Regions from separate parts of the Mesorhizobium sp. M6A.T.Cr.TU.014.01.1.1 genome, predicted to be linked through region 2. Evidence: predicted binding sites of a transcription regulator. Region 2 holds the regulator's gene; the other holds the start of a gene.

Region 1 (3,409 bases), on a different contig from region 2:
CTCGCTTGCCAATTCGATCGGCGCGCGGCTGATCGTCGACAATGTCTTTGCCACGCCGTTGCAGCAGCAGCCCTTGCAGCTCGGCGCCCATATCGTCGTCTATTCGGCGACCAAGCACATCGACGGCCAGGGCCGCTGCCTCGGCGGCGTCATCCTGTCGGACAAGAAGTGGATCGATGAGAACCTGCACGACTATTTCCGCCACACCGGTCCGAGCCTGTCGCCCTTCAACGCCTGGACGCTGCTGAAGGGCCTGGAGACGCTGCCGCTGCGCGTGCGCCAGCAGACGGAAAGTGCCGGCCGGATCGCAGATTTCCTTGCCGAGCGATCAGAGATTGCCCGTGTCATTTATCCGGGCCGCGCCGACCACCCGCAGGCGGCGATCGTCAAAAAGCAGATGTCGGGCGGCTCGACGCTGATCTGCCTCGACGTCAAGGGCGGCAAGCAGGCGGCCTTCGCCTTCCAGAACGCGCTCGATATCGTGCTGATCTCCAACAATCTCGGCGACGCCAAGAGCCTGATCACTCACCCGGCGACGACGACGCACAAGAATCTGAGCGACGAGGCGCGCGCCGAACTCGGCATCGGGCCAGGCACGCTCAGGCTGTCTGTCGGCCTGGAGGACGCCGACGACCTGCTCGAAGACATCGAGCAGGCATTGAAAGCCGCCAGATAGGGATACGCACTGGAGCGGCTTTGCTCGCATCGTCAAAAGCAGGCGCTGTCAGGCGCCCGACGGGGTCTCTTCCAATTCCGCAGCGGCGCTGGTGTGGATGGTCATCGTGTTGCCGCGCCAGTCGACGGCACCGCTGAGCCAGCCTCGCGCCCAAATGGCGGGAAGCATCACGTCCCGCGCAACCATCGCCGGGACCATGCGCAGCGACAGGTGCCAGCCCTTAGCCGAGGCGAGAGCGCATTCCGGCAAATACGCGACTACCAGCACGGCGATGGCGGTTGCCGACAGGCTGAAGCCGGCGCTGGCCGCCGCAATCAGCGCAAGCGCCAGCGGCATCGCCGCGCCGATCAGTATCTCGGGCGCGAAGAACAGGGGGAAGGTGACGCGGCGCAGGCGTGCCCAGCGGGCCTGGCGCGACCAGATTTCGCCGAGAGTGCGCAAACCGAGCGGCTGCTCAAAGGGCGAGGCGACGAGATTGACGCGCAGTCCGAGCCCGTTGACCAGCTTGGTCGCGGCGGCGTCCTCGGCGATCTCGGCGGCAAGCGCACGGATGCCGCCATTGGCGTCGAGCATGGGCTTGTCCCACAACATGCTCTTGCCCTGGGCAAAACCGAGGCCGATCGCCTCGCCGGCATATTGCCAGCGCGCCTGTAGCGTGTTGAGGAATGCGCATTCGACCTCCGCCCAGAACCCGTCCGGCCGCGAGCCGATCGGCGTCGAGCAGACAAGGCCGGTGTCGGGCCGCCACGTCGCCATCAGATGCTGGACATAGTCCCTCGGCATCAGGACGTTGGAATCGGCAAGGATGACCCAGCGGTGGCGCGCGGCCTCCCAGCCCTTCACACAATTGTTGAGTTTCGGATTGCCGCTGATGCGGTCGTCGCCGACGAGCAGCCGGGCCGGCACGGCCGGAAAGCGGGCGATCGCATCGGTGATCGGCCTGACCACCGGGTCGTCGGCATGGGCGACGCAGAAGATGAGCTCATAGCGCGGCCAGTCGAGCGAGAAGACGCGCTCGAGCGTTTCCTCGGCAAACGGCTCGACGCCGCGCGACGGCACGACGATCGACACCGCAGGCGCCTTACCGGCTGGCGGCGCGATCCTGCCAGGCCGCTTCAGCTTCAACGAAGCGAGCAGGATGCTGGCGAGATTGACAAGGAGCAGAGCTGTGGAAAGCAAGGCGGCTGTGACTGTCAGTTCCATCGATATCTGGTCACTCCAGAAAAACCGGCCGCATGGAAGCCGTTTTCAACAGTTCGACAGAATGCTGAGTCGCCCGGCCCTGCACACCATCATTGTCATGTGTCACTTAAATGACATTGTTCTTCGGCAGCTGCGCTCAAAGGAGTCGGACAACGCCAGAAAGCACCCGGTTGACCAAACCACGGAGAGCGTCGAAAGTTCCGTCTACATATTGTGGAGTAGTCTATGTACAGCGCCGTTACGCGCAACATCGAAGTACAGGTCAGGCCGTTCTATCTGGAGGATCGCTCCGATCCGTCGGAGAACCGCTATGTCTGGGGCTACCAGGTCACCATCGACAATCAGTCGGATGAATTCGTGCAGCTTCTGTCACGCTACTGGCACATCACCGACGGCACCGGCCGGGTCGAGGAAGTGCGCGGCGCCGGTGTTGTCGGCGACCAGCCCGAACTCAACCCCGGCGACAGTTATCAATATACATCCGGCTGCCCGCTCTCGACGCCGTCCGGCATCATGGTCGGCCACTACACGATGCGCAACAAGCGGGGCGAGACGTTTGATATCGCCATCCCCGCCTTTTCGCTCGACTTGCCGGGCACACGGCGGACGGTGAACTGAGAGAGAAAGCATCGGCCGTTCGCGCCGCCCCTCATCCGCCTGCCGGCACCTTCTCCCCGTAAAGGACGGGGAGAAGGGACAAGCTCCAGCGCCCCCCTCTCCCCGTCCTTATGGGGAGAGGGTGAGGGTGAGGGGCAGCGCCAACGCTATCCACTTTACTGTGCCGAGCCGAACTCCGCCGGATCGAAGTCATATTGCTTCGAGCAGAATTCGCAGGCGACGTGAATGCCGCCATCCTCGGTGCTGTCCCTGATCTCGTCGGCGGAGAAGCCTTCGAGGATGCCGCGGATCTTCTCCTTGGAGCATGAGCACTGGTCGGCGACCGGCACGCCGCCGAAGACATGGACGCCGTGCTCGTGGAACAGCCGGTAAAGCAAGCGCTCGGCGCCGATCGTCGGATCGATCATCTCCGTCGGCTCGATCGTTCCAAGCAACGCCAGCAGTTCCTGCCAGGAATTGTCGGCCGGATCGTGGATCTCCTCACGCGGATCGCCGTCGCCGCCCGGAAGGTCGGGCACGCGCATGCGTTCGGGCGATTGCGGCAGGAATTGCGCCAGAATGCCACCGGCACGCCATTGCTCGCGGGCACCGCCGACGCCGGGCGTCAACAGCTTGGCCACCGAGAGCCTGAGATCGGTCGGGATCTGCTCCGACTGACGGAAATAGGTGCGCGCGGCCTCTTCCAGCGTCTCGCCGTCGAGCTGGACGATGCCCTGATAGCGTTGCGTGTGGGCGCCCTGGTCGATGGTCAGGGCCAGGACACCGCTGCCGAGCAGCGTCTGCTGCGAGGTCTCGCCGGCAGACGTCAGCGCTTCCAGCCGGTCGGCATCAAAGCGCGCATAGGCGCGCAGAGCCTGCGGCGTGGAAAAATCCGCAACCAGCATGTCGACCGGCCCGTCGGTGCGGGTCTGC
Region 2 (3,409 bases):
CAGCAGCGCCTGTGCATTGCGCGCGCCATCGCTGTGTCACCGGAAGTGATCCTGATGGACGAGCCGTGTTCTGCGCTCGATCCGATCGCCACCGCCCGTGTCGAGGAACTGATTGACGAACTGCGCCAGAACTACACGATCGTCATCGTCACCCATTCGATGCAGCAGGCAGCGCGCGTGTCGCAGCGCACGGCGATGTTCCATCTCGGCTATCTGGTCGAGGAGGGCGCGACCGACAAGATGTTCACCAACCCCGACGACAAGCGCACCCAGGACTACATCACCGGCCGGTTCGGCTAAGCGGTCCGGCGAATTTCGAGCACGAGGACAGTATCATGGGTGAACATACCGTCGCATCTTTCGACGAGGAACTGGAGCACATCGACAGGCTGATCCGCGACATGGACGAGCTTGCCGCCGCGATGGTCGCAGCCTCGATCCGCGCGTTGCTCGCGTCAGATAATGCGATGGCGCAGCGCGTCGTCTCGGATGACGCCATCATGGATGCGCGGCAGCGCGAACTCGACGACAGCGCGATCACGCTGATCGCCAAGCGGCAGCCGATGGCGCAAGATCTGCGCGCCGTGGTTGGCGCAATCCGGATGGCCGGCGATCTCGAGCGCATCGGCGACCTGGCCAAGAACATAGCCAAGCGGGTCAGCGCCGTCGGGCAGAGCGCCACGCCGCGTAATCTCTCGCACGGTATCGACGCGATGGCGGATCTCGTTCTCGAGCAGCTCCGCGGCGTGGTCGAGCACTATGTGTCGCGCAACGCCGGCGCGTTGAAAGAGCTGCGCGCCGCCGACGAGAAGATCGACGTGAAATACACGGCGGTTTTTCGCGAACTCCTGACCTACATGATGGAGGATCCGCGCAACATCACCGCCTGCACGCATCTTCTGTTCTGCGCCAAGAATCTCGAGCGTATCGGCGATCATGTCACCAACATCGCCGAAAACGCCTACTATGTCGTGACCGGGCAGCAATTGCCGGCGGATCGGCCGAAGCTCGACGAAACGACGATGCCGGCGTCGGCGACATGACAGGGGTAACCGGCCGATGATCGCGCCGCGCATCATGGTGGTGGAGGACGAAGAGCCGCTGGGCGTCCTCCTTCGCTACAATCTGGAATCCGAAGGCTATCAGGTCGAGGTGGTGACGCGCGGCGACGAGGCCGAAATCCGGCTTCAGGAAAACGTGCCCGATCTTCTGGTGCTCGACTGGATGGTGCCGGCGGTTTCGGGCATCGAGCTTTGCCGTCGCCTTCGGGTGCGTCCCGAAACCGAGCGGCTGCCGATCATCATGCTGACCGCGCGCGGCGAGGAAAGCGACCGGGTGCGCGGCCTCTCGACCGGGGCCGACGACTATCTGGTCAAGCCGTTCTCGACACCGGAATTCATGGCCAGGGTCAAGGCGCTGCTGCGCCGCGCCAAGCCCGAAGTGCTGTCCAGCGTGCTGAAGGTCGGTGACATCATGCTCGATCGCGAATCGCACAGGGTCTATCGCAAGAAGAGCGAGATCCGGCTCGGGCCGACCGAATTCCGGCTGCTCGAATTCATGATGCGGCACCCGGGTCGGGTGTTCTCGCGCAGCCAGTTGCTCGACAATGTCTGGGGCGAGACGATCTACATCGACGAGCGCACGGTGGACGTCCATGTCGGCCGGCTGCGCAAGGCGGTCAACAATGGCCGCATGCCCGATGTCATCCGCACCATCCGCGGCGCGGGCTATGCGATCAGGGAAGACTGAACAGACTGCCTAAATTCAAGCTGCGTTCTTCCATTCAGGCCACGTGCTTCCTGGCCGTGCCGGACTTCCCTTGCGCGCCCGGCGCGAAAATCTCCTGGTCGACGAAGCTCAGCGCTCGCATGGCGCAGCCTTCGCGGATCAGCGGCAGCTCGTTCGGCTCAGTGTCGAAGGAAATCGAACCCGAATGCTGACCGCCGGCGGTCTGAGCGATGGCCTCGCGCAGGGCCGGCTCGATCAGGTCGAAGGCGGCAGCGCTGGCGCCGACCATGGCGACCGGCGCCGGATCGATCAACGCGAACAGGCTGCCGAGCCCGAAGCCGAGCGCTTCGCCGGCCTTGCGGTAGGCTTCGCGCTCGGGTCCGTCCGTCTGGCGCGCCCGGGCCGCCAGTGCCCGCATCTCGGCGTCGCTGACATCGGCGACCGGCTCGGCGTTCTCGCTCAACTGCCTTGCATTGCGCCAGATGGCGTAGTTGCCGGCATAGGCCTCGACGCAGCCGCGCCGCCCGCAGCGGCAAAGCGCGCCGCCCGGCCGGTGGATCATGTGGCCGAATTCGCCGCCTGAGGAATGGGTGCCGGTGAACAGTTCGCCCTTCAGCACCAGCCCCATGCCGATGCCGTGGGAGAGCAGGATGGCGATGAAATCGTCGCGGTAGCGATCCGGGTCGCGCCAGCGCAGCGCCACGGCCATCATGTTGCAGTCGTTCTCCATGATGGCCGGGATGCCGAACTCACGTTCCAGAATGTCGGCGAAGGCAATGTTCGTCTGCGGCGTGATCGGCGACCACAACATGGCGCGCGCATGGGAATCGGTGATGCCCTGGATCGCCAGCGCGATGCGGGCGACGCTTTGGACATCGAGATCGGGATCTTCGAGCCGGCGCCGGACGATGGCGACACATTCGTCGATCAGCTCGTCGCGCGACATGGTCAGCGTGTCCAGCCGGCGCTGTTCCTCGGCGACCACTTGTCCGGCATAATCGATGACGGCGACCGAAAGGAAATTCAGCGACAACACGACGGCCAACACCGCTGCCGCTTCCGGATTGAGGCTAAGGCCGACCTGCGGCCGGCCGCGTTTCAGCGAAACGGTCTCGCTCGCTTTGCTCTCGGTCAGGATGCCTTCCTGGATGAGGTCGGAAGAGATCGCCGATATGGTCGAATGGCTGAGGCCGGTGGTCGCGGCGATCTCGGTTCGCGACGGCTGGCCTGCCCGGCGTACGGCCGAAATCACCATCGCCCGGTTGCGCCGACGCAAATCGTCATGACGGATTCCAACCGACATCCTTTGCTTCCTCCCTCTTGCCGCGGCCGCTCATGAACCGGAAGCCGTCGGTAGCGTCCGACAAATACTGGCAGAAGCAGAAGGCCCTGTCATTGTTTATTCCGGGGCTCGAAAAAAGTCGGCAGGGACATCAAAATCCATCAGAATTGATGTTGACAGCGCTTCGGCGTTGGACCAGTATTTTTTCGAGGCTCGAAAAAATAGAGCCTTTGTGCCGGCCTTCGGGCCAGTTTGGTCGCGCCGTATCGCGGCGCAGGGAGGACTATCATGAAGAGATTCGCAGCCGCCATCCTGGCGGGGGTCGCCATGTCGCTGACGCTCGCGTCGGTCGCACAGGCGAAGGACAAGGTCATTGGCGTTTCGTGGTCGAACTTCCAG

Evidence for each region. The regulator PhoB, encoded in region 2, activates phosphate uptake and scavenging genes when phosphate is short. The targets are predictions, from matches to a motif close to TGTCATNNANCTGTCAT.
Region 1: EN885_RS16790 (ceramide glucosyltransferase) is a predicted target of PhoB. The motif match lies at 1,979-1,995, and genes of this name have one in related genera.

What each region holds. Positions count from the first base shown of each region.
Region 1 is NZ_RZPG01000013.1:145,965-149,373, forward strand. It holds gene EN885_RS16785 (O-succinylhomoserine sulfhydrylase) at 1-676, shown strand, start outside; gene EN885_RS16790 (ceramide glucosyltransferase) at 725-1,879, opposite strand; gene apaG (Co2+/Mg2+ efflux protein ApaG) at 2,105-2,497, shown strand; gene EN885_RS16800 (Hsp33 family molecular chaperone) at 2,653-3,409, opposite strand, start outside.
Region 2 is NZ_RZPG01000015.1:28,742-32,150, forward strand. It holds gene pstB (phosphate ABC transporter ATP-binding protein PstB) at 1-300, shown strand, start outside; gene phoU (phosphate signaling complex protein PhoU) at 336-1,043, shown strand; gene phoB (phosphate regulon transcriptional regulator PhoB) at 1,060-1,749, shown strand; gene EN885_RS17955 (ROK family protein) at 1,784-3,031, opposite strand; gene xylF (D-xylose ABC transporter substrate-binding protein) at 3,299-3,409, shown strand, end outside.